Regions from separate parts of the Thermosyntropha tengcongensis genome, predicted to be linked through region 2. Evidence: riboswitches for the same ligand, from Rfam matches in the RefSeq annotation. Region 2 holds a riboswitch; each other region holds the start of a gene.
What was found. A riboswitch is a leader RNA that binds a small molecule or an ion and turns the genes downstream of it on or off. The one in region 2 is predicted to bind glycine.
Positions count from the first base shown of each region.

Region 1: it holds a riboswitch for glycine, as region 2 does, so the genes downstream of both, ACZ42E_RS07035 (GrdX family protein) here and ACZ42E_RS02135 (bifunctional 5,10-methylenetetrahydrofolate dehydrogenase/5,10-methenyltetrahydrofolate cyclohydrolase) in region 2, are expected to answer to the same signal.
Region 3: it holds a riboswitch for glycine, as region 2 does, so the genes downstream of both, ACZ42E_RS07055 (adenine deaminase) here and ACZ42E_RS02135 (bifunctional 5,10-methylenetetrahydrofolate dehydrogenase/5,10-methenyltetrahydrofolate cyclohydrolase) in region 2, are expected to answer to the same signal.

Region 1 is NZ_AP042437.1:1,470,585-1,480,478, forward strand. It holds gene grdD (glycine/sarcosine/betaine reductase complex component C subunit alpha) at 1-759, opposite strand, end outside; gene grdC (glycine/sarcosine/betaine reductase complex component C subunit beta) at 764-2,308, opposite strand; gene grdB (glycine reductase complex selenoprotein B) at 2,386-3,693, opposite strand; gene grdA (glycine/sarcosine/betaine reductase complex selenoprotein A) at 3,723-4,190, opposite strand; gene ACZ42E_RS07020 (glycine/sarcosine/betaine reductase component B subunit) at 4,236-5,519, opposite strand; gene trxA (thioredoxin TrxA) at 5,535-5,867, opposite strand; gene trxB (thioredoxin-disulfide reductase) at 5,886-7,103, opposite strand; gene ACZ42E_RS07035 (GrdX family protein) at 7,117-7,503, opposite strand; glycine riboswitch at 7,564-7,639, opposite strand; glycine riboswitch at 7,643-7,752, opposite strand; gene ACZ42E_RS07040 (cyclodeaminase/cyclohydrolase family protein) at 7,805-8,434, opposite strand; gene ftcD (glutamate formimidoyltransferase) at 8,447-9,349, opposite strand; gene ACZ42E_RS07050 (cyclase family protein) at 9,508-9,894, opposite strand, start outside.
Region 2 is NZ_AP042437.1:445,976-455,869, forward strand. It holds gene murI (glutamate racemase) at 1-127, shown strand, start outside; gene ACZ42E_RS02095 (2-hydroxyacyl-CoA dehydratase family protein) at 139-1,116, shown strand; gene ACZ42E_RS02100 (acyl-CoA dehydratase activase) at 1,133-1,888, shown strand; gene ACZ42E_RS02105 (MBL fold metallo-hydrolase) at 1,885-2,625, shown strand; gene ACZ42E_RS02110 (fumarate hydratase) at 2,643-3,482, shown strand; gene ACZ42E_RS02115 (Fe-S-containing hydro-lyase) at 3,494-4,021, shown strand; gene rph (ribonuclease PH) at 4,059-4,850, shown strand; gene ACZ42E_RS02125 (XTP/dITP diphosphatase) at 4,783-5,391, shown strand; gene ACZ42E_RS02130 (metallophosphoesterase) at 5,403-5,891, shown strand; glycine riboswitch at 6,043-6,147, shown strand; gene ACZ42E_RS02135 (bifunctional 5,10-methylenetetrahydrofolate dehydrogenase/5,10-methenyltetrahydrofolate cyclohydrolase) at 6,337-7,227, shown strand; gene gcvT (glycine cleavage system aminomethyltransferase GcvT) at 7,245-8,357, shown strand; gene gcvH (glycine cleavage system protein GcvH) at 8,375-8,761, shown strand; gene gcvPA (aminomethyl-transferring glycine dehydrogenase subunit GcvPA) at 8,783-9,894, shown strand, end outside.
Region 3 is NZ_AP042437.1:1,480,791-1,490,684, forward strand. It holds gene ACZ42E_RS07050 (cyclase family protein) at 1-45, opposite strand, end outside; gene ACZ42E_RS07055 (adenine deaminase) at 93-1,925, opposite strand; glycine riboswitch at 2,307-2,379, opposite strand; glycine riboswitch at 2,383-2,489, opposite strand; gene ACZ42E_RS07060 (spore maturation protein) at 2,623-3,144, opposite strand; gene ACZ42E_RS07065 (nucleoside recognition domain-containing protein) at 3,160-3,747, opposite strand; gene ytfJ (GerW family sporulation protein) at 3,842-4,264, opposite strand; gene ACZ42E_RS07075 (DUF2953 domain-containing protein) at 4,239-4,805, opposite strand; gene ACZ42E_RS07080 (DnaJ family domain-containing protein) at 4,871-5,425, opposite strand; gene scpB (SMC-Scp complex subunit ScpB) at 5,426-5,941, opposite strand; gene ACZ42E_RS07090 (segregation and condensation protein A) at 5,938-6,660, opposite strand; gene ACZ42E_RS07095 (site-2 protease family protein) at 6,677-7,324, opposite strand; gene ACZ42E_RS07100 (CBS domain-containing protein) at 7,300-9,894, opposite strand, start outside.

The sequences.
Region 1 (9,894 bases), 1.0 Mb from region 2:
AAATCCTTTGCCTACTCCAGGCCCGTATCCATATCCTAATGTCTCATAGCTTCCCCCGCTGTTGTAAGCACTGAAAAGCTTCATGAGTACATTCCCGGTCAAGGTGTCGGTTACCAGTACATCTACACTTCCTATTATGAGGTCGTTCCCTCTTAATACCTGCCCTCCATCACTTCTGGCTGATTCTCCCCACTTGAACCGATAGCCTCTCTCCTGCATGGCTTTTAGATGTCTTTCTACCTGTCTTGCTCCTTCTATATTTAATATCCCTACTGTCGGCTCTTCTATGCCATCTGCTTTGGCCACCGCTATCCCATATACGGCATTTTTTACCATGGCCTGTACACGGTTTACATCACTGGTTCCGGTACTGGTCGCTATATACATGGGTTTTCCTCTATACGGGGTTATTATTTTCCCTACGGTTGATACTCCTATGGGGAAGGGATAGTGCATGGTTACTGCTCCCTGTATTTCCCCACTGTCTAACAGGTCCTCCAATATCCGGTGTACGCTGTCTTCGTCTTCTGCTGGATAGTTTTTCAGGCTCTCATCAGGACAGGGGCCTATTATTACTACTTCCAGGCTGGAATCTTTTTTCATGGCTTCTTTGGCCCCTTTTATCAGAGCTTCTGCACCTACTTCACTCCCGTAGGTGGTTAAGCCTATTTTTACTGCCGCTTTCCCTTTTCCGGTTTTTATCATCTCTGCCGTTTCTTTTAGTACTTCTACTGCTATTTTTTTGGCCTGTTCTGTCATTTTATCACCTCCCGGCAAGAGATTCGGCTGCTTCTTTTATGGCTTCTGCTATTATTTCTCTTATCTGCTGTTTTAACTCTTCGCTGTCCTGTTTGGTTTCTTCAATCTTGCCGCTGTTTTTCTCTATTATGAAGCTTATTCCATCGAAGAGGTCGGTCATTCTTCCCAGGAATAAGCTGCCTTTTCCTATTATCATGCCTCTCTGTTTTTTGCCTTCTTTTATGTCATCTATGAGATGTCCTATTAAGGGTACTCCGGACGGTATATGTCCCTGGGTAGGTGCAAATCCAGGCACTCCATGTTTTTCAGCAAAGCTTGCCAGTTCGGCTTTGTCTATTTCTCCTTTTTTGACTGCCATGGCTCCTATCATTTTGTAGTTGGCAAGGGGGACATCTCCTGCTCCTGCTGGTACAGTCAGCTCAGGATTCTGCAGTTCCGGTGCAAATACATCTATGTCGGTTATTTTTAATCCGTTTTCTTCCAAGGGGTCTACTACTATGGCCTGCATTACTGCCTGCGGGGAAGAGCCGGATGCTATTTTGTGTCTCCCTACTATGTCGGTCCTTACTACCGGGCTTTGTCCATCGTTGGCACTTATTAATACGGCATAGCCTCCTACCATGTCTTCTAATGCCGGCATCCCTTTTTTGACATGGTCACGGCTGTTCATGCCCAGTTTGGCTGAGGATCCTCCAGCCATTACTACTACGTTTTTGAATATCCCAGCTTTTATTAAGCCACATGCGTTTACTATGCCGTGGGAAGGACCTGCACAGAATCCTCTTATATCACAGCCGGTGGCATTCATAAGGTCGCATACTTCCCCTATGGCTTTGGCCAGGTTCCCTCCGCCTCTCTGGTTCATGTCTCCTACTGCTTCTTCGGAGGTCTCAATTATATAATCTATGTCCAGGGGATTTATGCCGTGTTTTTTTATAAGGTTGGCCAGGGCCAATGCTCCGGATGCTTTGGATACCAGGTTCTCGAACACTACGTGGGCGGAAAGGTTGATGTCGGTTTCATGTGCTGCTCTTACACACCCTACCAGCTTGCCGTCAAGGTATAAGCCGTCTGCTTCGTGTTTTTCTACCATTTTTTCTATTTCTGCCAGGTCTCTGGTCTTGTCCAGGGCAGCAAGCTGTTTGGCGCTGAAAAGGTTCCTGGCTTCTATTTTTGGTTTGATCTCGCTTGCAAATTCAGGGGATAATTCTACCAGATCGAAGCGGTCTACTATTTTCATTAAGCCGTAAAATTCATCTTCCGGCATGATTTCACCGTATTTGCCATCTCTGCTCCCATTAACCGGGTTCTGGTACCAGGGGGAAGGATGGTTCCTTAAGTCTTCCGGCTTCATGTTGCCTATATATACCTGATTGGGAGCATAGTTTACTGCATCTTCAAAGCTCCTTAAATGCTTGGGAAGGGCTTTTAAATATTCGGAATCAGGGTTCAACAGTTTCTCTGATGTGATGGTTGTCCCATGCTCTAACAGTATGTTAGGTGCATGTACCAGTACATAAGAAGCTGCTTTGATTACTGGATAGCTCAAAGCTTTTACCTCCTTTACATTTTATTTATATAAGGGGTTAAGCCTTTAAAAGGCCTAACCCTCTTAGACTTATAAATTTAGAAAACCGTCTGGTCGTCAACATCAGTGCACAAAGCCTTAAGAGCTTTTTCCACAATTTTTCTTCTCAAGGCTTTTTCCTCTTCCGCACTCATTCTGGGATCACCCAGCGGATGAGGAATGGCGACTGCCGGAACTATGCGGTTAGCTCCAACGGTCTTGGAAATGGGAACTACCGTACAGATGTGTACAGCAGGTACATCTGCTACATCTTCCAGTTCTTTTATCATCGTTGCACCGCAACGGGTACAGGTACCTCAGGTAGAGGTGAGTATAATCGCATCCACTCCAGCTTCCTTAAGTTCCAGGGCTATTTCATGGGCGAATTTTTTGGAGTTGGCAACGGAAGTACCATTCCCAACTGTAGTATAGAAAACATTGTGCAGGCTGCCGATTATGCCTTCTTTTTCCATTTCACGCAGAACATCTACCGGCAGTACCCGGTCGGCATCCTGATTAGCATAAACCGGGTCATATCCACCATGAGCAGTTTCATAAGTTTCAGCAGTAAGGTCAGTTACGCCGGTTATATCATACCTTCCGTATTTGGAAGCACTGGAAGATTCAATGCGGTCAGGGTTCCCTTTCGGTACAATACCGCCGGAAGTAACCAGAGCAATCTTGGCTTTGCTCAAGTCTTTAACTGCTGGACGCGGTTTTACGCGGTCAAAAACCGGCATGGGATATTCAGTTTTGAAAGGCTCGCCTTTTAATTTAGCTACCAGCATATCAACAGCACGGGCAGAACCTCTCTTTTCATGGAATACGTTTTTGCGTACCCCTTTGGCAAAGTAGCCTTCTTCATCAGGTGAGCCAATTGGCTGTCCTTTTGCCAGTTTCACTGCCAGCTTGGCCATGGCAGGAATCGCTTTTCTCATCTGGGCAGCTGAATTACCGGTTTTGATAATATAAACATCTTTTTTATACATATCGGTTCCAGGATTTTCTTCATAAAGTCCAGTCAGAGCCGGAATATTAAGTCTTTCCTGTACCGCTTTACATACAGCGCCACATGCCATTCCATAACGTCCAGCATTAAATCCAGGTCCTGCAACCACGATGTCCGGTTTAAAGCTGGCAATCATTTCAATTACTTCATTTAAAGCTGTCTCTGTATTTTCATTAAAATAAGAGTCTCCACATATTACAGTTCCCACTATTTTCATATCCGGATCTAAAGCCTGCTGCAGCGCAGTACCCGGTCCTACAGGTCCATCCTGTTTCAAGGGAGCTATATCAGCTTTTTCTTCTCCACCTATTTGACCAAAGAACTGGTTCAAATAATGGACAACCCTGATCTCTGCCATTTTTCTTTTCAACTCCTTTTCTTAGCCAATTAACATCCACATTCTTTTCTGATATTTTCCATTTCGGCACAAAGAGCATCTACATCTAAGACCATTTCCATCATGCCGAGCTGTTCTTCATAAACCTGAGGATCAATAAGGTCCTTAAGCTCGAAAATGTGGAATACTTTCAGTTTAAGCTCTACTCCGGTCAAAGGACCTGCCATAGTCGGGTCGCCAACCATTACAGTTTCAGCTGTTAATCCAGCAGATTCTGCTTCAGCAGCACCAATTACCACGATTACATTTTCATTGCCGTATTTTTCAGCAGCTTCTTTAATACGAGCTTGATTGGCCATGTCCATGGCCCCGGCTGCAGTTCAGACGAAGCACTCAGTGCTGGTGAAGATTATTTCTCCTCCTATAGTTTCCATGCAGGCAGCGATAGCCGGACCAGGAATACCGTCACGGTCACCTAATATACAGATTTTTTTATTTTCAAAAAAGCTCTTATCCATTAAAAACACTCTCCTTCCTCTAACTCTCTATATTATTTTTAAAAATTAGAAGCCCAAAGCTCCCATTTTGTTGTAACCTAATTCGTTAGTAGCACCAGTAATAGCCTGTATCTCAACAGTTATAGAACCGTCTTCTGCCAATGAACCATCAAAGCCACCAGCAATTACGTTAACGGCATCGATGTAGCCTATTACACGGTCTAATTTGGGCAGAGTAATTACTTCATTAGCATTTCCGCCACTTACTACCGCGTCAGCAGAAGGATGGGAATCTGCCAGTGACTGGGAAGCTCCATCTCTTCCTGCATATTCATCAGTTACACAAACAGTTTTAACACCTAAAGCAGCAATCTTGCGGCAATTCATTATAAGGTCAGCATCAGGATTACCAAAGCCTTCTTCACTGATAATTACCCCGTCAACACCCAGATATTCTACCAGTTTGGCAGTAAAGTTCGAGCTACGTTCTTTATCAAGCAGGGTAACATTTTCATTGGTGCAGATAACGCCTATAAAGTTGTAATCCTTGCCATGTCTTTCATAGAGATCATATATAATGGGGTTATTCATGTGATGGAAAGTAGTATTTTTGTCACATGAAGATACGCAGTTACCGCTTATAATAGCCCCATCCATTACTTCCGTCGGATAAATGAAAGTTGGCAAAATCTGTTTGGCATCTACACCATAAAGATAGGTGTCATGCATAAGTCCCTGGCTCTGCAGCATGTAAACATAAGCAACCTTGGGAAGGTCAGGATATTCTTTAAGCTGTTCAAATAAAGGCTTGGTTTCATATACTTTAATTTCATCAGGTTCTACATTTCTGGCTACTTCAGCTATATAGCGGGTAGCTTTAAGTCCAGCCATTCTTACAGCTGCTTCATGTTCATGCTGCTGTAAACCTTCCACCTTATCAACCAGTATTACTACATTTATAGTTTTGGAAAAAGGTGTATAATCTGCTCCCGGTCCGGTCATATCGATAATTCCTTCCTGGAAGCCGACGATCTTACCTACCGTTAAAACAGTCATACCTTTTAAAACATGGGTTCTTCCTGACCCTACAATTTCAGCATTGCCAAAGAAACCGGGGAAAACCTGGCCATTACCGGAAACCTTAACCCTCGGTTCCAGAACATCTTTTACCGGACAAATTCTTACTGAGTCACCAGGGCGTACAATTTCTACATCAATTTTTGAAAAGCGTTCATCCTGTATTTCTTTTAAAAGTTCATCCTTGTTAATATAAACTACACCATCTTTAAATTCGGTCTTATCCCCGAATTTAACATCCTTGACATGAATATTGCCAAGTTCTAATCGCATCCTTATCCCTCCAGACTATTCAACATACTTTTTAATCTTTTCTTCTATATCTTCCGGGGTAATATCCTGACCGGAAAGCTCATCTATCTTTTCTCCATTCTTATAGAAGAGCATAGCCGGCAGTCCCAATACCTTCTGGCTTATCGCCAGCCTCCTGTTCCCCTGGGTGTTGCAGGAACAGAATTTCATCCTGCCCTGGTATTTCTCAGCCAGTTCTTCTACATACGGCATGAGCTCAAGGCACTTCTCACATTTGGGGCCCCACCAGTCTACCATTACTACCCCTTCAGCATTTAACACTTCCTGTTCAAAGTTGTCCTTATCTACTTCCAGAAGCTTGGCACTCATCTCTTCACTCCTCCTTTTTTATAGATTGGTTATCGCTTTTAAGCCTTCTACGCTTAAATCATAAGTCTCTGCCTTGATCTCCCCATTTACAAAGAGATGCACCAAAGGCAGCCTGTTCTTGTCTATGCCATAACGCCTTTCTACCAGCTCATTACGGGTAGCGTCCACTTTTACCAGCGACAGCTTGTCGTTGTTCTCTCTTACAAACTGGTCCACTATCCCTATCTTTTCGGTTCCTTCCATATCGGTCGGGTTGTAGTAAGCTACCAGTACAGGCTTTTCGGCCTTTAACACTTCTTTTTCCCACAAATCGGTTTCATGCACATACTTCTCGGCCGCTACCGCTGCTATTGCTCCATCTGCTGCAGCTGTTACTACCTGCCTTAAATATTTGGCTCTTACATCTCCTGCTGCAAATACTCCTTCTATGTTGGTTGCCATCTTTTCATCGGTTATGATATATCCCTGGGCATTGAGCTCTAACTGGTCTTTTACCAGCTCACTCATGGGCTGGGTACCTATGAAGATGAATACCCCGTTCGTCGGATATTCGGTTTCTTCTCCGGTCTTGATGTTCTTTAAAGTTACGCTTTCTACCAGTTCATCCCCATTTATGGATTTTACGGTTGAGTTCCATATCCATTTAATCTTGGGGTTCTTAAAGGCTCTCTCGGCTGATACTTTGTTGGCATCTACTTTGCCTTCTTCATGAATTACTATAACCGTTACATTCTCAGCAAATTTGGTAAGGTACTCAGCTTCTTCCACTGCAGCATCCCCGCTGCCTACCACTACTACATCCAGTTCTTCGAAAAGGTCAGCATCACAGGTTGCGCAGTAGCTTACGCCTTTACCCCGAAGTTTCCCTTCGCCAGGCACATTCAGCATTCTGGGCACTGCGCCTAAAGCGTAAACAACTGCTTTTCCGTAATATTCCCCTTTTCTCCCTACTACCTTTTTAGGATTGGATTTGAGGTCCAGGGAAACAATAGTGTCTTTTATAAGTTCAGCTCCGAAATCTAAAGCATGGTTGAGCATGGCTTCCGTAAGTCCGGGTCCGGTTGTTCCCCGTCCAAATCCAGGATAGTTCTCAAGTTCGGAAGTGGTGGCAGCCTGTCCACCAGGACGTCCTTTTTCAATTATGGCGGTTTTTAATCTTCCTCTTGCTCCATACATGGCAGCAGAAAGTCCTGCCGGCCCTCCACCTAATACCAGAAGATCATATACATTCTCCATATTTTTAGGTCACCTACCTTTCAAGTAATGAATCCAATGCATTTAAAAGCAGTTCTTTATCAACCAGCTGAAAATCTTCAGCATAGTTTACTTTTAAATCAGGACGAGTAGCCTCGGCAGCCATAACCTCAACTTTTTCCAGCGCATGATTTATAATCTTTAAATCATTTTCATCCGGCAATCCCTGTTTTTTGCTCACTACAATCGAACGATACGGATTCTGGTTAGGCTTAATACTGCCCGCCAAAGGATGGGAAAGCAGCTTGTGTCCCGTACCAACAAAATTTAAAGCCGTATAATAAACAGCCTGTGAGGTTCCTTCCACCCAGCATATTTCATACTTATCTATATTTTTAACCATCGGGTTGTTAGTTATTATTAAAACCTCGTCCCGATACATAAAAATTCCTCCAAAAATGACTTAAAAAAGGAACAGAAGACTTTATAGGTGATCCTTGTCCTCTGTTCCCTAACCTGAGAGATTCGCCCTATTAAGAATAAGGCTTGCTCCTTCGGTGTCTTACGACTCTCCAGAGTTTCGTCCAGAAGCGATACGCCGACCTGAGAGTTTCACCAGATACCGGATGCAGTATATCTGGCTTGCTCCTTCGGTATAAGGATTTCACCTTAATTCTCTCGCTTCTGTCATCCGAAATTATTAATTTTTAAACCCGATCTCAATAAAAGCCGTTCTCATTAATTTACGCTTCTAACATCTTGCATACTGCTTGATAAATTTTGTCCTTGCTCGCGCCGCCTTGCTTTAAAAACTCCTCAATTTCTTTCTTTCTATTATTTACATATGCTTCATCCTTGATGGAAGGCAGATTTATCTTTACATTCATTACTGCTCCTTCCAGTCCGGTATGAGCTGCCAGGGAAGCAACCCCGATATCGCTTATAGCATTAGTATTGACTTTATTTACAATACCTTCAGCCAAAGTCAAAACTTCCAGACAGGTTTTAGCAATGGTATAAGGTACATCCGCTGCTTTTTTATAAGCTTCCTGAATAGCAGCTTTTCTCGCTTCTTTTTCTTCTTCAGTTTCTTTTGGCATTTTGAAAGCTGCCATTACTTCATTAAAGGCATTAGTATCATCATCAACCAGCTGGGTCAATTTTTGATGTAAAGCCTCAGCTTTAGCAAGAGCCTGCTCCATTTCGCTCTGTACTTCTTCATATCCTTTTTTGCCAATAGTCAAGCGACATACCATGGCAACAAGTCCTGCTGCTAAGGCTCCTGATACTGCCGATACACTTCCACCACCAGGAGCTGGAGAGTCTGAAGCCAGTTCAGCTATAAATTCTTTTACTTTCATTTCTACTAACATTCCTCTTCCCCCTTACAGCCCAATCAGGTGATTTTCAATAATCTGCTTGCGGTCCCAGTCTACCAGCCGCAGGTAGTATTCCACACAGTTAAGCAGGGCATCCAGGTGTACAGTCCCTACTATCTGGGTTCCTACTACTTCCAGGCCATATCTGGCTGCTTCGAATTTTACTACTTCCAGGGCTCTGTATATCGGTGTAGCATCGGTATCGAACATGTTCATGGATACTGCCACCTGATTCCTGTCTTCCAGACGGAATCCTACCGCGCGTACGGTGGAGAATCCGCCAGACGGACCTCTCATCATCTTGGCTATGGTCTTGGCTATTTCTAAATTGTCGGTGTTCAGGATTATGTTTACTGCGGTAAGCCCTCTCATGGCTGCACTGACAATAGTTGCCCCCGCTGTCGGATGCAGAGCGGCAGGCCCAATGTCCGGCGCCCTTTCCGGGGTATGGGCTACCTCTTTTAATCCTTCATACTGCCCTTTTCTTATGAAAGCCAGGTCTTTTCTCTGTTCATTGCGGGCGTTTTCGCCGCTGAAATATACCGGCACTTTATAGCGGTTGTATATTTCCTGTCCAATCTCTTCTGCCAGCTGTACGCACTCTTCCAGGGTTATGTTGGCCAGGGGGAAGATGGGAATAGTATCCTGGGCCCCTATGCGCGGATGGCTTCCCTGCTGTTCCTCCATATTGATAAGTTCATAGGCTTTGCCGGCCATCTGCAAAAGAGCTTCTTTTAAAGGTTCCGGCTCTCCTATCACTTCTACTACGGTGCGGTTAAAGTCATAATCCGGATAGTAGTCAATAAGCTTTACTCCCGGTACCCCTTTTAAGGGTGCCACAATCGCTTCTACTACTTCCATGCGCCTTCCTTCGCTGAAATTAGGTACGGCATGAATATACTTCTTCAATTAAGGTCTCCTCCTTGCATTTTATTTCTATCAGGGATTAAGGACTTAAGCCTTAATCCCTGTTTTTTACTTATTCTTCATCCTCTTTTTCCATAAAAACTGCAGCTTCTAATTGTTGCTGACAAGCTACTTTTTCTAACCCATGGTCCAAAGACAGCTTATTTCTGATTTTTGGGCAGAAGAGCAATAGCCCGGATGGGAGAACCGGACCCATCCTTGATTTTGAGCGGCAGACCGATGTATATAAACCGCTTGCCTGCTACCTTGTCCAGATTGCAGTAGTGCTCGCTGTTGGTTATACCGTACCGGCCGCATACCCAGTGACCCGAGAAGTTGAGATCGTCCGGAGTCAGGTCGATGGCCGGAGCATCGATACCAATATTGACGACACCCTGCTCCGCCAGCCATACAGCTGCCCTTTCGGACACACCAGTGTACGGCCCTTCAGCATATTCCTTGGTCGGGTAGTGGCGATCGTAATGGCCCGTCCACATTATAAAAATGTCGCCCTTGCGGATCTCGAGTCCAGCCTTGTCCAGAGCTTC
Region 2 (9,894 bases):
GCAGGATGGATCTTTACCCCCCTCTTACAGGTTTTATGTAAGCGGTGATGATAAATCTTTTTATGAAGTAGGAAGAAGGCTTATAGGAAAGGTAATAGATAAAGTAGAGAGAATAAATTTGGCATGAGGTAGAAAAAAATGGGCAAGATAGGATTTACAACTACCATACCGGTGGAAGTAGTTCTGGCTGCCGGTAAAGAGCCGGTGGATTTAAATAATATATTTATAACTTCAGAAAATGCCGGTAAAATGGTGGAAATGGCGGAAGAAGCCGGTTATCCGCGCAATACCTGCGGATGGATAAAAGGGCTTTATGCAGCAGCTCTGGAAAATGATCTGGAAGCCGTGATAGCTGTTATGCATGGAGACTGCAGCAATACCCTGGCTTTGATGGAAACCCTGGAAATAAAGGGGATAAAAATAATACCGTTTGCTTTCCCTTATGAAAGGGATAGGGAGATGATTGAGCACAATATAAAAAGGCTTATGCGCTATTTTGGCGTTAGTATGGAACAGGTAATGGAGGTTAAGCAGAGGCTGGATAGGATAAGAAGGTTATGCCATAAGGTGGATGAGATGACCTGGAAGGATAACCTGGTATCAGGTTTTGAAAATCATTATTATCTGGTTTCCTCCAGTGATTTTAATGGTGATCCCTGTAAATATGAAGAGGAGATTGAAGCTTTTATTGCCAGGGCTTATGAACGCAAGCCCTATAAGGATAAGGTAAGGCTTGCCTATATAGGGGTTCCCCCGATATTCACAGATTTTTACCAGGTTCTGGAGGATATGGGGGCCAGGGTAGTATACAATGAGGTGCAGAGGCAGTTTTCTATGCCTTTTCCTTCTGATGATATATTCGACCAGTATCTTAAATACACTTATCCTTATGGCGCTTTTGCCAGGCTTGAGGATATAATGCAGGAAATAGATAAAAGAAGGGTGGATGGGGTAATTCACTATACCCAGACCTTCTGTTTCCGGCAGATTGAAGATTTGATCTACCGGGAAAAGATTAAGATCCCTTTTCTGACTCTGGAGGGGGACAAGCCGGGAAAGCTTGATGCCAGAAGCCGCATGAGGCTAGAAGCCTTTATAAATATGCTAAAAGAGTAAGGATAGGGTGATATTTATGCTGGGAATAGATTTAGGCTCCCGCAGTGTGAAAATGGTACAGTTTAAGGAAGGAAAGATGGTAAAGAGCGAGGTTTATGATACCATCTGGTTTTACAGGCGCTATGCTGGCAAGGGAGAAGGAACCCTTAAAGTAGATGCAAAGGAGCTAGGTTTTGGTGATGACAGAATAGTAGCTACCGGCTATGGAAAGATTACCATCCAGGTTGCCGGTGCTCAACATATACCGGAAATTCAGGCTCATGTAAAAGGAGCGATATTTCAGAGCGGACTTAAAGATTTTACCCTCATAGATATTGGAGGCCAGGATACCAAGGTTATACAGGTTAGAGATGGACGGGCGGTAGATTTTATGACCAATGACCGCTGTGCAGCCAGCTCAGGCAGATACATGGAAAATATGGCCTCTATCCTGGGGATAAGCCTGGAGGAACTGTCTTCTTACAGCCAAAACCCGGTGGAATTAAACTCTACCTGTGCTATTTTCGGCGAAACCGAGATAATAGCCAGAATTGTGGAAGGCTATTCTATTCCCGAACTGGCAGCAGGAGTCAATTATGCGCTTTACCGGCGGTTTGCTTCTTATCTGAAGAAAATGAAAAGCGATGTGCTTCTTTTTTCGGGAGGAGGGGCATTTAACTCTGCTCTCCTTAGTATAACGGGAAAGGAAACGGGGGCGGAAGTGATAAGGCTTCCCTATCCCCAGCTTAATGGGGCTATTGGGTGCTGCATATGGGGAGATGAAAAGATATGAGGTTTACCGTAATTGGATGCTGGGCACCTTATCCCAAAAAGGGAGAAGCCTGTTCCGGGTATTTGCTGCAGGAGAAAGATATCTCTCTGCTTTTGGACTGCGGACACGGGGTTTTTTCATGTTTGGGAAACTATATAGACTATAATTTTTTGGATGGGGTTTTTATAAGCCATTTTCACCCTGATCATTATGTCGATTTATATGCTCTAAGACATGCCGTAAGAGGAGCTTTCGTGCTAAAAAGGCGTACCCATAAGCTTAAGGTTTTTATTCCGGAAAAACCGGAAAAAGAGTACGAGTATTTTAAACAGGTTCCGGAATTTGAGGTTATAAAGGTCAGGGATGGATTAAAAGTAAAAGCCGGGGATATCGATTTGAGTTTTTTCAGCACCTGTCATGCTATTCCATCTTATGGGGTGGTGCTGGAAAGCGGGGGAAAAAAGGTTTTGTATACCGGCGATACTTCGCTTTTTCCTGGACTGTATAAAGGAAAATCAGATGTGGATCTTCTGGTAGCTGAGTGCTGCCTTTTCAAATCGGAAACCGAATATGCAAGAAAGATGGGGCATATGACTACTAATGATGTGGCAGCTCTGGCTGACAAGCTGCAGGCGAAAGCTCTGCTGGCTACTCATTTCTGGCCGGAATATGAGGTAGAAAAACTTAAAAAGGAAATAGAAGAGGCATATAAAGGGAAGCTTTTTATGGCTGAGGCTGGTTTAAGAATAGATATATGATGGTGGAGAGGATGTCTATGCGCACGATTGCAGCAGAAGTGATAAAAAACGGGGTATGTCAGGCGGTTATAGATGCTAATATTAGGCTGCCTGATGATATAAGACAGGGGCTTAAAAAAGCATATGAGGAAGAAGAAGGAATTGCCCGCAGAATACTTGAAATACTCCTTGCCAATGCTGATATGGCTGTAAAAGAGAAGATGCCCTTGTGCCAGGATACAGGAATGGTGGTAGTAGAAGTTAAACTGGGACAGGAGGTTATAATAAGCGGGGGGAGCCTAACAGAAGCAGTAAATGAAGGCATAAGAGAAGGGTACAGGAAAGCTTATTTCAGGCCTTCAGTTGTAAATGATCCCCTTGTGCGGCAGAATACCCGTGATAATACTCCGGGAATAATCCATATTGAGCTGGTGCCGGGAGAGAATATTGAGATAAGCGTATTGCCCAAAGGGGCAGGCAGTGAAAATATGGGCAAGGTTGCCATGCTGAAGCCTTCCCAGGGAGTGGAAGGGATAAAGGAGTTTGTCGTTAAAGCGGTAGAGGAAGCAGGGGCTAATCCGTGCCCTCCTGTTATTGTGGGGGTAGGGATAGGAGGCAATATGGAAAAGGCTGCTTATCTTGCCAAAAAAGCGCTTATGAGGCCAATTGATGTGCGCAGTGAAAGGGAGGATGTAAAAAAACTGGAAGAGGAACTGCTTTTTGCAATTAATGCCTTAAATATTGGCCCCCAGGGGTTGGGAGGGAAAACTACGGCACTGGCGGTAAATATAGAAACTTATCCTACCCATATAGCAAGCCTTCCGGTAGCAGTAAACCTGGGATGTCATGCTACCAGAAGAGCAAAGGTGGTAATTTAGGGAGGGCAGTTATGAAGATAATCAAAGCACCGGTTAGTGATGAAGATATATTGAACCTTAAAATGGGAGAAGAGGTGCTGGTAGAAGGGACAGTTTATGCAGCCAGGGATGCTGCTCATAAACGGATGACAGAAAGTCTGCAAAAAGGAGAATCCCTGCCGTTTGATATTAAAGGGCAGATAATATATTATGTAGGGCCCTGTCCTGCTCCCCCGGGAAAAATTATTGGTTCTGCCGGACCGACTACCAGTGGCAGGATGGACAGTTATACGCCCCTTCTTTTAAGCTGTGGGCTAAAGGTGATGATCGGCAAGGGAGAACGTTCAGCTGAGGTAATCGAAGCCATGAAAAAATATGGCTCTGTCTATCTGGCAGCAGTGGGAGGAGCTGGAGTTTATTTGGCACACAAAATAAAAGAGGTGGAAGTGATAGCCTATAAGGATTTGGGTCCGGAGGCACTGCTGAAATTAAAGGTGGAAAATTTCCCGTGTATTGTGGCTATAGATGCAAAAGGAAATAATATTTATAATAGGGAATAGAAACTTATGGAAAAAATAAACGTTATGGAGGTATTTTATGCAAAGGCCTAGCAACCGTGCAGCTGATGAAATGAGACCGGTAAGGATTATCCCGGGTTTTGTAAAACATCCTGATGGCTCAGTGCTTATTGAGGTGGGAGATACCAGGGTATTGTGTTCGGCTTTTATCGAAGATAAAGTTCCTCCTTTTCTGAAAGGTACGGGAAGCGGGTGGGTTACTGCTGAATATTCCCTGCTGCCTGCATCAACAGTTACCAGGACGCCGCGGGAAGTAAGCAAAGGAAGGATAAGCGGGCGCACTTCAGAAATCCAAAGGCTTATCGGCAGAGCATTAAGGGGGATAGTAGATCTTAATGCTTTGGGAGAACGAACCGTCTGGATTGACTGTGATGTTATCCAGGCAGATGGAGGGACCAGAACTGCTTCCATAACTGGCAGTTTTGTCGCTTTGTTTTTAGCCCTGCAGAAGCTCAAAAATGAAGGGGTTATTGAGACGATACCGATTAAAGATTATGTGGCAGCTATCAGTGTAGGTATTTATGAGGGGGTACCCATTCTGGACCTGGAATATGCAGAAGATTCAGCAGCTGAAGTAGATATGAATGTGGTGATGACCGGAAAGGGAGAATTTGTTGAGGTGCAGGGAACAGGAGAAGGAAGGCCTTTTAGCCGGGAAGAGCTTGATGATATGCTTGCTTTGGCAGCAGCAGGCATAGAAAGGCTTATTGAAATGCAAAAAGAAATTGTAGGAGAGATAAAATATGAGAAAGATACTCCTTATGACCAGGAATCAGAAGAAGAAGAAGGAACTTGCGGAGATACTGTCTGACCTTAAGGTACAGGTTATTACGCTGGAAGAAATAGATGTAGAAGTGCCGGAGATTGAAGAAGATGGCGCTACTTTTGAAGAAAATGCGGTTAAAAAGGCTTCCATAACGGCTAAAATTACTGGATATATATGTTTGGCTGATGATTCCGGTTTGATGGTAGATGCTCTGGATGGCAGGCCGGGGGTTTATTCCGCTCGTTTTGCAGGAGAAAAAGCAACTGATGAGCAGAATAACCTGAAGCTTTTGAAAATGCTTGCAGATATTCCAGAGGATAGAAGAACTGCCAGATTTGTATGTGTTATAGCTATTTGTACACCAGAAGGAGAAACTTTTACAGTAAGAGGCGAATGTGAAGGGAAAATAGCTTTTGCTCCGCGTGGAGACAAAGGTTTTGGCTATGATCCACTTTTTATTCCGGAAGGTTATAATGCTACCTTTGCTGAACTTGATGCCGGGGAAAAAAGCCGAATAAGCCATCGAGGAAAAGCCTTGGCGAAAGCGGTGGCTGTTATCAAGGAACTTGTAAGCAGGGATGTATGATGTGGAAGGCTTTGGATTACAAAAGAATTGCTGTTTTAGGGGATACCCACAACAACATAGATCATCTGGCTGCCATGCTTAAAAGGCAGGAAGTTGAATATTTTTTATTTACCGGTGATTATTATGATGATGCAATAAGGTTAGCCAGGGAGGCCAGGATTGGATTTACCGGTGTTCTGGGGAACTGTGACCTTATAAACGGAAAGACCGGGGCTTCTCTGGAAGAATATATTGATATAGGGGGTAAAAAAGTTTATCTTCTGCACGGGCATCAGTACCGGGTAAAGGAAGGTTTAAATGCTCTTTATTACAGGGCACTGGAAGTTGAGGCTGATGTAGTAATATTTGGACATACCCATGTGCCTTTTTGTGAGAGGATTGGTGATATACTTTTTTTAAACCCAGGCAGCCCAGCAAAGCCCAGACAAAGATTAAAAGGTACATATATGCTTATCGACACGGGAAAAGATTATTTTGATATCAAATTAATCGAAAAATAATATTTTGAATATAAATAAAGTTGTGAAAATTTTAACTTAAAAAAGTCTTGTCAAGAGGAAGAAGAATTTTATATAATTGTCCAAAAGATGTAAATAAAGAGTTAATTCTATGAATTGGATTTTTATTTTCAATAAAACTGAATACTTTCGGATGAAGGATATGAGAGAGGATTTTTTAAAAAATCGCCGAAGAGGCAAGCCTTTGATCGGCATAATCAAAGGTGGAACTTTCAGGCAAAAGGATCATATCCAGACGAAGCCCTGAAGAAGCAATTTCGACAGGGAAGAAAATGCCACATTTTCTTCCCTGTCGAAATTTTTTATGTATACACATTTTACATAATATTATAGGCTCACCGTTTTTTTACTTCCGATATAGACATCATTGTATACCACCTGTTTAAAAGGGAAAGCTAAAATAAAGCAAAGAGGAGGCAGAAGGAAAGTGAATGCTCTTTATGATGTTAAGAAAGCTAATCTGCTTTACGGCAAAGTGATAAGAGATCAGATTTTGTCTGAAGTTGCTGCTGAAATAGAGGAACTCAAGAAACAGCATGTAGCACCTTTCCTTATGACGATTGAAGTTGGGAATGATCCGGCGACTGCTGTTTACAAGGAATCGCAGCGCAAGCTGGCAGCTCAGATTGGTATAAATTATGAAACTATTGAGCTTTCCCGCAATACTTCCGAAGAAAGGCTTCTTAAGATGATTGACCGCATAAACCGCGACCCTGTTATAAATGGGCTTATGGTGCATATGCCGCTTCCGGAACATATTGATGCACGCAAGGTACAGTGGAGCATAAACAGCCTTAAAGATGTAGAAGGGGTAACTCCCTATAATATGGGTAAACTCTTTTTGGGAGCAGAAGCGCTTTATCCATGTACAGCCGAGTCTATAATGGCTTTGATAAGGTCGACCGGGGTTGATCTTAAAGGAAAAGAGGTTACCGTAGTAGGAAGCAGCTCTATCGTTGGAAGGCCGGTAGCCACTATGCTGCTTAAGGAAGAAGCGACAGTTTCTATATGCCACTATCAAACTTCCAGGCGGGGGATGCTGGAGCACCATGTACGCAATGCGGAAATCCTGGTAGTGGCAGCTGGCGTACCGAACCTTATTCCTGGCGAATGGATCCGTGAAGGGGCTATAGTCATCGATGCTGGAATTAATCGAGTAGGCAAGGATATTGTTGGTGATGTTGATTTTGAGGGGGCTTTAAAGAAAGCCAGTTATATAACACCGGTACCCGGGGGGGTAGGAGCAGTTACCGTTGCCTATTTAATGAAAAATACGGTAACGGCACTCAAAAGACAGCTGGCAGCACAACATGGCTAAAAAGGAGGTAAAAGGTTATGAGTCTTAAAAGGACGCCCCTTTTTCCCATGCATGAGAAATATGGGGGAAAGCTTATTGATTTTGGAGGCTGGGAATTATCTGTACAGTTTGAAGGAATTATCAAAGAACACCACATGGTAAGAACTAAAGCCGGGCTTTTTGATGTTTCCCACATGGGAGAAATCGAAGTTACCGGGGAAAAAGCCGAAGATTTTGTGCAGTATCTGGTTACCAATGATGCCAAAAAGCTTAGTAACTATCAGGTTATGTATTCCCTGATGTGTTATGAAGATGGGGGAATAGTAGACGATTTGTTGGTCTATAAGTATAATCCCCATCATTTCTTCCTGGTGGTAAACGCGGCGAATGTAGAAAAAGATTTTGCATGGATAAAGGAACATGCTTTTTCTGGAGTAGAAGTGAAGAATGTTTCTGACCAGTATGCACAGCTTGCCCTGCAGGGGCCAAAAGCACAGGAGATTTTGCAGAAACTGACGGATACTGATCTGGAAACCATTGATTTCTTCTGGTTTAATCCGGATGTAAAAGTGGCTGGGGTCAGCTGTATAGTTTCCCGTACTGGTTATACCGGGGAAGATGGTTTTGAAATTTATATAAGGCCTGAAGATGCTGTACATGTTTGGGAAGAGATACTTAAAGCGGGAGGTGAGGATGTAGTACCAGTAGGGTTGGGAGCTCGCGACACTTTAAGGTTTGAAGCCAAACTTCCTTTATATGGGCAGGAAATAGATAAGGATATTACCCCGCTGGAAGCAGGTTTGGGATATTTTGTAAAGCTTAAATCGGAAGATGATTTTATTGGCAAAAATGCTCTTTTAAGGCAGAAAGAAGAAGGCTTAAAACGCATCCTGGTTGAGTTTGAAATGATAGGCAAGGGGATACCGCGCCATGGTTATGAAGTATATAAAGATGGGGAAAAAATAGGCTGGGTAACCAGTGGTGCCCATTCTCCCACTTTTGACAGGAGCATAGGCCTGGCGCTGATAAAGAAAGATTACAGTTCTGAAGGTACCGAGATTGATATTATGATTCGCAATAAGCCGGTAAAGGCACGGGTAATGAAAAATTCTTTTTATCAAAAACAAACCAGAAACAAAAAAAATAAATAAAAACGGAGGGATATATTATGCGTACTGAAAAAGATTTGCTTTATACTGAAAATCACGAATGGCTGAAAGTAGAAGGAGATAAAGCTTATATAGGCATAACGGATTATGCACAGGAACATTTGGGAGATATAGTTTTTGTTGAATTACCGGAAGTAGATGCTGAATTTGACGCTGATGAAGGGATTGCCGTGGTAGAATCGGTAAAAGCAGTTTCTTCTGTTTATACACCGGTATCCTGCATTATAGTAGAAGTAAATGAAGAGCTGGAAGGGTCTCCTGAACTGCTGAATGAGGATTGTTATGCTAACTGGATTGCACTTATCGAAATAAAAGACAAATCTGGTTTGGATAAACTCATGAATGCGGAAGCTTATGAAGCTTTTTGCGCTGAGCAGGAAGAGTAATCTTTTAGGGAGGAGATATTGATGAGATATACTCCTAATCCTCCGCAGGTAGCCGAGGAGATGTTAAAAAGCATTGGGTTCAGCTCTTTTGAAGATTTATTTGCTGATATTCCAGAAGAGGTAAAGCTTAAAAGGGAGCTTGATTTACCTCCTGGTTTAAGCGAGATAGAAGTAAGGCGCGAACTTATCAATAAGGCCAGGCGAAATATAACTGTAGATGAATACCCTTGTTTCCTGGGGGCAGGAGCATACGACCACTTTGTTCCAGCGGTGGTGGACCAGATTCTCCTGAGATCTGAATTTTATACTGCCTATACTCCTTATCAGCCAGAGATAAGCCAGGGAATACTCCAGTCCATTTTTGAATATCAGACTATGATATGCAATCTCACCGGACTTGAGGTTTCCAATGCCTCCATGTATGATGGGGGCACTGCCCTGGCGGAAGCCTGTCAGGTAGCCGCTTCTAGCAAGGCTAAAAAGATAGTGGTGCCGGATACTATTCATCCGGAAAACCTGTCTATACTAAAAACCTATGAGCTGTCAGGAAAGTTCTATCTTGAAGTGGTGCCTGGAAGAAACGGTTTTATGGATGTAGAGGCGATGAAAGAAAAGATAGATAAAGAGACAGCCGGGGTAATTGTTCAGCAGCCTAATTTTTACGGATTATTGGAAGCGGGAATTGAAGAACTGGCTGAGAAAGTACATCAAAACAAAGGGCTTTTGATAATGAGCGTTGATCCTATTTCCCTGGCCATTCTTAAATCTCCTGCCGAATATGGAGCTGATATAGCAGTAGGGGATGGGCAGGTTTTAGGAAACAGCTTAAGTTTTGGCGGACCTTATCTGGGATTTTTTGCAGCCAGTGAGAAGCTCCTTCGCAAAATTCCGGGAAGGATTGTAGGCCAGTCAGTAGACAGCGAAGGCAAGAGGGCTTTTGTCCTCACTTTACAGGCCAGGGAACAGCATATAAGGAGAGAAAAGGCAAGTTCCAATATCTGTTCTAACCAGGCTTTATGTGCCCTGGCGGCCACTATTTATCTAAGCCTTATAGGGCCGGAAGGATTGAAAAACATTGCCTTAAGGTCTCACCAGATGGCAGTGTATGCAAAAAATGAGTTTCTTAAAAAAGG
Region 3 (9,894 bases), 1.0 Mb from region 2:
GTATTGCTGGTTAAAATTCCGGGGGTCGATTTCAATCTTCCGCATTTTTTAAAAACACTCCTTCCTTTGTCGCTTAAACTCGACTTTAGAAATTACTCTTTGATAGTCGGGATTACACAGTAGTTGTTGGCATCAATTACTCCCTTGTCGGTTATCTTCCATTTCGGGCTGGTAGACAGGGAGAGGAATGCCAGGTGCATAAACGGTGCATGTACCTTGCAGCCAAGTTCTTCTGCTGCCATCCGGGTCAGGTTGCTCATGATCTCTGTGAGCTCTTCTGCAGTATGCTCATCAGTCATTAAGCCCCCTATCCTTAACGGCAGCTCCCCGATCACTTTTCCGTCCTTGGCTAATACTAATCCTCCCTGCAATTCTATTATCCGGTTTACAGCCAGTGCCATATCTTCATAGTTGGTTCCCATTACTATTATGTTGTGGGTGTCGTGGGATACGGTCTCGGCTATAGCCCCGGAGGTTAAGCCAAATCCTTTGACAAAGGTGGCTCCTATATCAGGCTGTCCATGTCTCCCTACTACCGCTATCGGCAGAAGGTCATTCTGAAGGTCCGGTTTTACATAGCCTCCTTCGGCTACCATTTCTGCCTCTACTGCATCAGTCAGGTTCTGGTCTACTATCAGCCCTATGCACCTTACGGTTACTTTGCCTTCTTTGTCGCATTTTACTTTGAGTTCTTCCGGTTTTACCGGCGCTCTCTTTACGGAGTGTTTTACATAGTCAGGATAGGTGTACCTGGGAAGATCTATTAACAGTTTTCCGTCTTTGGCTACCAGCTGCCCTTTCAGGAATACTTCGGATACGTTCATGTCTTCCAGTTTGCCTTCGATTACGGCTATATCTGCAAGCTTGCCGGGTGCCAGTACTCCCAGTTCATCAAGGCCGTGCCAGGTTGCCGGGTTGATGGTGGCCATCTGGATGGCTTCTACCGGGTCTACTCCCTGTTTGATGGTCCTTCTTATGATGTCGTTCATGTGCCCGTATTTGGCTATGTCTTCGGCCAGCATGTCGTCGGTTGCCAGTATCGCACGGCGGGAGTCCATGCCTTCCTCGGTTATGGCCCTTATGCATTCCGGCATGTTCCTCTGGGTTGAACCTTCTCTCATCAGCACATATACACCATAGCGCAGTTTTTCCATCATTTCTTCTTTGGTGGTGGTTTCATGACAGGATACATCGGTTCCGCCTGCTATGATGTGTGCTGCCAGGTGCGGCCCAAAGAGTTCCGGCGCGTTGCCGTCCACTTTTTTGCCCAGGCTTTTTGCATATACAGTTGATACTATGGTATCCCTGAATACAGCCGGATTGTGTTTGTATACATCTTTGGCAGCGCTTACTCCCTGGGTTTCCCCTATCCCGGATACGGTCGGATAGTTAAGCATTTCCGGCAGGTCTTTGGAGGTTATGTTGTAGCCTGCAGTCTCCAGGCCAGGTGAATCAGGGGTTAAGGCCGGTACTCTGGAAAATACATGCTGGGGCATTAAGGCTGCTTCTTCACACATAGCCTTTATTCCCATGGGGCCCAATACGTTCCCTATTTCATGCGGGTCAGATATTAAACAGGTTGTTCCGGTAGGTATGGACAATCTGGAAAATTCAGTGATGGTGAGCATGGCACTCTCAAAGTGCATATGGGAATCGATAAATCCAGGGCATATATATTTGCCCTTCATGTCATATACTTCAGTGTTCGGTCCGATAAGGGAAGAGCAGTCCCCTACCATTAAGATGTATTCCCCGTGGATAGCTACATCTGCTTCATAAATCTCCCGGGTAATTACGTTTACCACTTTTCCGCCTTTTAAAACTTTTTCGGCATACTGGTTGGGATCCATCAATACATCTACCAGCTTCTGCCTCTCGGATACCAGTTTTAAGTCTTTGATGTTGAGGCTCATTTCACCGGACATATAAACTTTCCTCCTTCACGTTTAGTAAACATAGAAAAACTTTTTAGACCACAATTGATCTCACATTTATTCTGCCTAAAAACTCCTGTTTTATTCCCGCTGTCGCCAAATTTCTGTACAGCACATCAAACTGCGAAATTTGCCTGTAATATGTATTTTTTGGAAAATATTTTACATAATTTAATCTTTTTTTAATTATTTCTTAACATTTTATTAACAAAATTCCCTACGTTTTCAGTCTATCTTAAGTGGATTATATAATTCAATACTTCCACGATTTTACTTTACAATGCTCACCATAAATATGTTTTATTGCCTTATGCATCTAAAGCAGCCAGGCAAAATAAAAAGACAGAGTATAAGACATCCTCCATGCCTTTACTCTGTCTTATGGGCCTGAGAGATTCGCTTTTTAACAGCTTGCTCCTTCGGCGTCTTTTAAGACTTTCCAGAGCTGCATCAGGATACGGTCCTTTTACCTGAGAGTTTCGCTAAACATCAGGCACATTCATGCTTAGCTTGCTCCTTCGGTATGGGACAAGCCCATTCTCCCTTTTCCTTCATCTGCATATATACTATTTTTATAAAACAGACATTATTACTTAACTTAAAGTTTGTGATTTTTATCGCAAAACCAATTTTAATATATCCTTCTCACCTTAACATGTCAATAGCACAAACTATTTATAAATAAAGGTTATCTGTATAATAAATTGCATATATATAAAGCCGCGATAAATCCGCTTATATCAGCAGATAATCCTGTAATAATCGAATATCTGTATTTTTTAATACCCACAGAGCCAAAGTAAACAGTCAAAACAAAAAACGTAGTATCGGTTGTTCCCTGCATCACAGAAGCCAAGCGGCCAATAAAAGAATCTGGCCCATATACGCGCATAAGTTCAGTTGCCATTCCTAACACCCCGCTGCCAGAAAGAGGGCGCATAATAGCCAGAGGCAAAATTTCAGAAGGTGCCCCCAGTTTGGAAGTAAGCGGATCTAAAATACTGCTCAAATATTCCATGGCTCCCGAAGCTCTAAAAACCGAAATGGCAACCATCATGCCCACCAAAAAAGGAATTATTTTTACAGCAGTGGTAAAGCCTTCTTCAGCACCTTCCACAAAGGTTTCATAAACCGGAACTTTTTTTATAAGGCCATAAACCGGAATGGTAAAAAGCAAAAAAGGAATAGCCCATCTGGATATTATATTCATGACTTCAAAAAGCACCTATCTTATCCTCCCCATCCTCTTCCTGAACCAGTAATCAAGGGAAACAGCTATAAGCATGGAAAAAGCCGTAGCAAAAATGCAGGGCCCTACAATTTCAGCAGGATTGCTGGAACCAAAAGACAGCCTGACTCCAATAATCGTGGCTGGAATCAATGTTATACAGGAAGTGTTAAGAGCCAAAAACGTACACATAGCTTCCGAGGCTTCTTTTGAGTTATTATTTAACTTCTGCAGTTCCTGCATAGCTTTCATGCCAAAAGGGGTAGCCGCATTGCCTAAACCCAACATGTTAGCACTCAAATTCAATATTATAGCCCCCATAGCTGGATGTTCCGGAGGAACGCTTGGAAACAACCTTACGGTCAAAGGTTTCATTACCCTGGCCAAACTTTCTACCAAACCGGCTTTTTCCGCAATCTTCATTATTCCCAGCCATAACGCCATAACTCCCACTAAATCAAAACATACTTCAACTGCTCCTTTAGCTGCTCCCAGCGCTGCTTCTGTCACAACTTCTATATTCCCATTAAAAGCTGCTGTAACAATCCCGCTTGCAAGGAGCACAAGCCATATTATATTGAGCATTACCCACCCTCCCAGCAAAAATTCCTGCTAGAAGGTTATGAAATTTCCATAAAAAATAGAACAGTTCAAAGTTTTTGAACTGTTCTGGACACTCTTACTGCATTTTTGTTTCATTTCCCTTATTTTTCTCTTTTATGAGGCTTTCCATTTTTTCAATAAACTGGGGGGCTAAATCTACAATCCTTTCTGCCAGAGGATTTCCACTTACAGACATCAAACGCACATCATTCATTCTAACTACCAAAAAACCTATTGGCTTAACCGACACCCCAGCTCCACTTCCTCCTGCAAACGGAAGGCTATCACCTTTTTTCCCATCTGACAGTTCATATTCCCCTCCCCCGGCTACAAAACCTGTAGCCACCTGGGAAACCGGAATTATAACCGTACCATCATTGGTTTCCACGGCATCACCTACTACCGTATTGACATCCACCATTTCCTTTATGCTCTGCATGGCAGTTTTCATCAATCCTTCAATAGGATGAGGGTTATTGCCGGTTTCTTTCTGTTCCATACCTAAACCTCCTGATTTTCAAGTAAAATATATATATTCCTATGAGAATAATATGTACGGTTGCCGTCCGTACTATACAAAGAAGCTCTGAGTTTTTATCCTGGAACATAAAATCAGGATAAACAGAAACATAAATCTTTTTTATCCTGGTTTGGCTGCTCAAAAAACTTAAAAATACCCCTTTTACAATCCACAAAACACCTGCCGCTAAAGCTGTATAGGCAGCATTGTTTAATCCCAGAGTCGTTTTCCAGGCAAACCTTTCGATAAAAATTCCCCTTAACATTTTTTGGTATATTTTTCTAATATCTCCTACATTTAAGCCTTCCCGGTTCTTCAGCCACTTTTTTTCCCGCAGGATTTTTTCAATACTTTCTATATCCAATCTGTGAGTAAAGCTATTCATGCATAATCTGCCCCAGCAGAACTGCAAACTCACCCTTGCTTTTTCATCTTCCAATCTTATTTTGACAGATACCTTTATTCTCAAAGGTGCAAGCAAGGCCAGAAAAACAAGAAGGCTGATGCATATAACCCACATAATTAGCTAATTCTCCTGTTTTTCATAATAGTTTCCATATTTTAAAAAGAGTTATACATCAGCCGTTATTTTAAATTTTCGATTTCTTTTTCAATAGCTGTTATTATTTTGTACATTTCATCATCTACCACTATATTGGCCCTGGTTTCCCGGAAAGTAGGGCAATGCAGATTATAGTCAACAATCTTTTTGCTTATACGTTCCAAAGCCAGGCGGCTTTCATAATAAAAATGCGCCTTTTTCTTTTCGAAATTTTTATAGGCCTGACTGCTTCTCTTCTGGCTGAAGAACATGTGTATATATTTTTTAAAATATTCAACTTCCCGGTTAAGTTTTTCAAAATCGGCATCAATTTCTTTCCCCAGTTCAATCCAGTAAGGAGCGAAATTATTATCTTTAAGTATCTTGAAAACCATGCGCAGTTCGGGAGGTTCAAAAGGATTTTCATAAAACTTGATAGGTTTGCCCGCTCCTTTAAGGTTATCAAATTCACCCCTGGCCATCGCTTTTTCTATCTGCATTTCCACCAAATCCTGGGTGCTGCTCATATACCTGGCCAAAGGCCTTGCCTTTTCTGCCTTAATTTTTACTTCTTCTTCATAGGATCTTTCACTCATCATCTATTCCCCCTCTAACTCCGGCAGTTCTTTAAGGCTTGACAAGCCAAAAAGTTTCAGGAATTCATCAGTAGTCACATATAAAACCGGCCTGCCCGGTACATCTTTATATCCAGCCTCAGCAATAAGCTCTTTCTCCAGCAGGCTGGATATAATCTTATCCACCTTTACTCCCCGTATTTTTTCAATCTCTGCCCTGGTTACCGGCTGTTTGTAGGCAATTATGGCCAGGGTCTCCACAGCTGCCCTGGAAAGCTTTTTCTTGACTGTGCGGCTTATACGCGCCAGAATATCTGAATATTCTTTTTTGGTACACATAAAAACTTCATTCTGGTCAACAACTATCTGTATACCCCTTTTTATATCTTCATTATATTCCTGCACAAGTTCATCCAGTATGACTATAAGGTCATCTTTCACAATATTTAGAATCCCAGCCAGCTCATCTATACTCATCTTTTCTGCCCTTACAAATAAAACTGCCTCGATGGCCGCTTTAATCTGATCACGCATAATCATAAGCCTTCTTCCACCCGCAAAAATATTTTTATCGGCATCTCCTGAGCCTCCTGACAGGCCATAACCTTCCCCAGACGAATAAGTTCAAGCAAAGCCAAAAAAAGAGCCAGGGCTTCTCTTCTCCATTTTATACCATGGAACAGTTCCTGAAAAATAATCTCCTTCTTTTTTGCAAGTTTAGCCAAAATTTCCTCCATTTTTTCTGCTACATTTATATCACCGACTGGAACTTCATACCCTTCCTCCACCTCAGGCAGCCTGCTAATAACAGCTTTATAGGCTTTTATCAAGTCTCTGGTATCAACTGTCAATTCTTCAACAAATGTCACTTCATAATGAGATTCCCGGAAAAATACCCTTCTTATATCTCCTTCCTGCCTGGCTTCTAGCCAAAGAGCAGCCTTCTTATACCTGCGGTATTCCAGAAGGCTTTTTACCAAGTCTGCCCTTGGATCTGCCTCCTCTTCCCCTTCTTCTTCGTCAAAAGATACCCGTGGAAGGAGCATCTTCGATTTAAGCTGCAGGAGATAGGAGGCCATAAGCAAAAAATCGCCCAGGCTTTCCATATTTATCCTATCTTCTTTTTTTAGATATTCTATATACTGGTCACTTATCCGGGCTACCGGTATATCATATATATCTATTTCATTTTTCTCAATCAAGTAAAGCAGAAGATCCAGAGGCCCGTGGAAAACTTCCAAATCAACCACATAACCCATAAGCTATCCCTCAATTTTAAAATACTAAAAGATGCAAAAAGCCGTAAATTATTTTAACCAGTGGCCATATGATGGCTGAAGTAGCCCCGGTAAAAATAAGCACCAGAAGAATAAGAAAGCCATACTGTTCCATAGAATAAATCACTCTTGCCCCGGAATCCGGCAAAATACCAGCCAAAATCTTGGCTCCATCCAGCGGGGGTACCGGTATAAGGTTGAAAGCAGCCAAAATAAGATTGATCCATATAAGAGGCTCTATAAGCCTTATGGCATATATACCCCATTCTGCTCCCTCAAAAGGCAGCAAAAACTTATAGGCCAGCATGCCAGCCAGAGCAAGCAGTATGTTCATACCTGGCCCGGCTAAAGAAACCAGCATCATTCCTTTTTTTACACCTACATTTTTGAAATTATAAGGATTTACCAGCACCGGTTTAGCCCAGCCGAATTTAAAAACCATGAGCATAAAAAACCCCAGCCAGTCGATATGAGCTAAAGGATTGAGGGTAAGGCGTCCCTGGTAATAAGGGGTATTATCTCCCAGCCAGTCTGCCACCTGGCCATGAGCATATTCATGAAAAGTTAAAGCAATCAAGATAGCCGGAAGCCAGGTTATCATCTCAATAATAGAAGGTACATTCATATACAACGCTCCTTTATCCATTCTTTGACCATTTCAATTTCATCATCTTTATCGCTTACCATTCCATCCAGTTTCATAAGATAAAGCCTGTCAAGTATCTTTTTATAGACCGGACCCGGCTTCAAACCCAAAGCCTTAAGGTCGTTTCCATTTATCTCCAGGAAGGTTTTCTCCTTGCTATCTATATATTCTACTATTTTTTCCCACATGTTTTCATCCTGCACACACAGTAGCAGATAAATCTTGCTTTCCTGTTCCCACTCTCCAATTACCCCGTCAATCCTGCTCGGTTTTATCTCCTGCCAATTTTTAATTTCCTCTATAACTTCACGCGCTCTTTCTATTTCCCTTATTGCCTTAACTGCCTGTTTGTCGAAAGGATAACGGTTAACAACATCTGCTCTGCTCTCCGGGGGAGCAAACGATAAAATAGCCCCCATATATATAAGCCAGCTTCGTATATCGAGAACATGGTACCTTTCCTTAAACCAGGCAGCAACCGCGGGAATACGCCGCAGCAAACCTTCATTCACCGCATCCAGGTCTACTTCAGGCAGAACATACGGCCAAACCCCAATCTCCATCATTCTCTTCAAGGCAGGCAAGGGATCGGGCTCACTCAGGATTATTACCAGTTCATTAAAAATCCTTTTATCAGAAAGTTTTCCCAGCATACGGCGGCTGATAGCGTCTTTGCCCAGCCGCAAGGTATCAGGTTCAATCGTAAAATTATATCGCTTTTCAAACCTTATTGCCCGCATTATGCGGGTAGGATCTTCGATGAAACTCAAATTATACAAAATCCTTATATATTTTTGTTCTAAATCATGCCTGCCTCCAAAATAATCGATAAGCTCACCATATCTGTCCGGATTAAGGGCAATGGCCAGAGTATTTATCGTAAAATCCCTGCGGTATAAATCTTCTTTAAGGGAGGATTTTTCAACTTTGGGCAAGGCAGCCGGAAATTCATAATATTCAGTACGGGCAGTAGCCACATCTATCTTAAAATCATCATTTATTACCACGACTGCCGTACCAAAACGTTTATGGACCCTGGCTCTTCCTCCTAATCTTTCTGCCAGCTTAAGGGCCAGATTTTCTCCTTCCCCTTCCACTACCAGGTCGATATCGAAATTGGGATAAGAAAGCAGTAAATCCCGAACAAAACCGCCAACACAGTAAACCTGGTAACCTAGTTCTTCCGCCAGTTCTCCTGCCGTTTTTAACAGCTGCAGTATATCGCGCGGCATCCTCTTTTCCAGCAGTTCTTTTACGTTAAAATACTCATATCCTCCCGGCTTGTACAATATCATGTGGTCTTCAGGATAATCGTTTCCATGCAGAGTACGAAGTATATCGGTCCGGGAAACTATGCCTACCAGCCTGCCCTCTTCTACAACAGGCAGCCGCCCTATATCCTTTTCCACCATTATCTTCTGGATTTGGCTTAGCGGGGTATCAGGAGACACTGCTTCAACAGCAGTGCTCATAAAGGCCTTAACCGGGGCATGCCCCAAATTGTGCATTCTTGCCTTATCAACATCGCGCCTTGATATAACCCCCACCATCTTATCCCCATCTACTACCGGCATACCGGTATGGCCATAGCGCAGCATCACCCTGCCGGCCTCTTCCATGGTAAAATGCAAAGGAACCGTCTTGACCGGAGTAGACATTATATCCCGGGCAGTAATTCCGGGAACCACACATTCTCTTAACTTTTTTTCCAGCAAGGCAAGCATTTCTTCAATACTTTTACCCTTAATCACTGTCGATGCTGCTTTTTCATGCCCTCTGCCACCAAACTCCGCTAAAACCTCATTTACCTTAACCGCATCGGTACGGCTCCTTCCCACAATGTTAACCTTTCCTTCCATCAGCACCAGGGTAAAAACAGCCTCACTATTCTCAACTTCCATAAGCCGGTAAGTCACCAGGTCAAGCCCAGGAATAAAATCTTTTCTTGAGGCACATGCAACCGCTATATCTGTATGGCCTATGTTTAAATGCTTAATATTTTGCAAAAGGTCCTGCATAAGCCCTTTTTGTTCTTCTGAAAAAGAAAATTCCATAAAATTAGCTATTACCGACAGGTTAGCCCCTTTTTGCAGAAGATAAGCGACTGCATAGGCATCCCGCCAGGTAGTGGATTTAAAAAGCAGGCTGCCTGTGTCTTCATATATGCCTAAAGCCAGAATAGTGGCCTCAAAGGGAGTTATATCAATCCCTGCTTCTATCAGTTTTTCCACCAGAATAGTGGTAGCCGCTCCTACCTCATGTGTTTCCGCGATTTCCCCCTTCAGGTCATCCATCATAACCGGATGATGGTCATATACATGTATCTCTATTCCGCCCTGCAAGGCCAAATCCTTAAGCTGTCCCAAACGGTTGGGGTTGGCTGTGTCAACCACAATAAGCCTTTTTACTTCATCAAAATTTATCTCCCTGGGGCTCTTCACCAGCAGAGAATCCCTATAAATCGCCATAAATTTTTTCACATTTTTAGATAAAGTCCCGGCCAGAACTTTATGAGCTGAAGGATAAAGTTTGTTGGCTGCCACCATAGCTGCCAAACCATCGAAATCCAG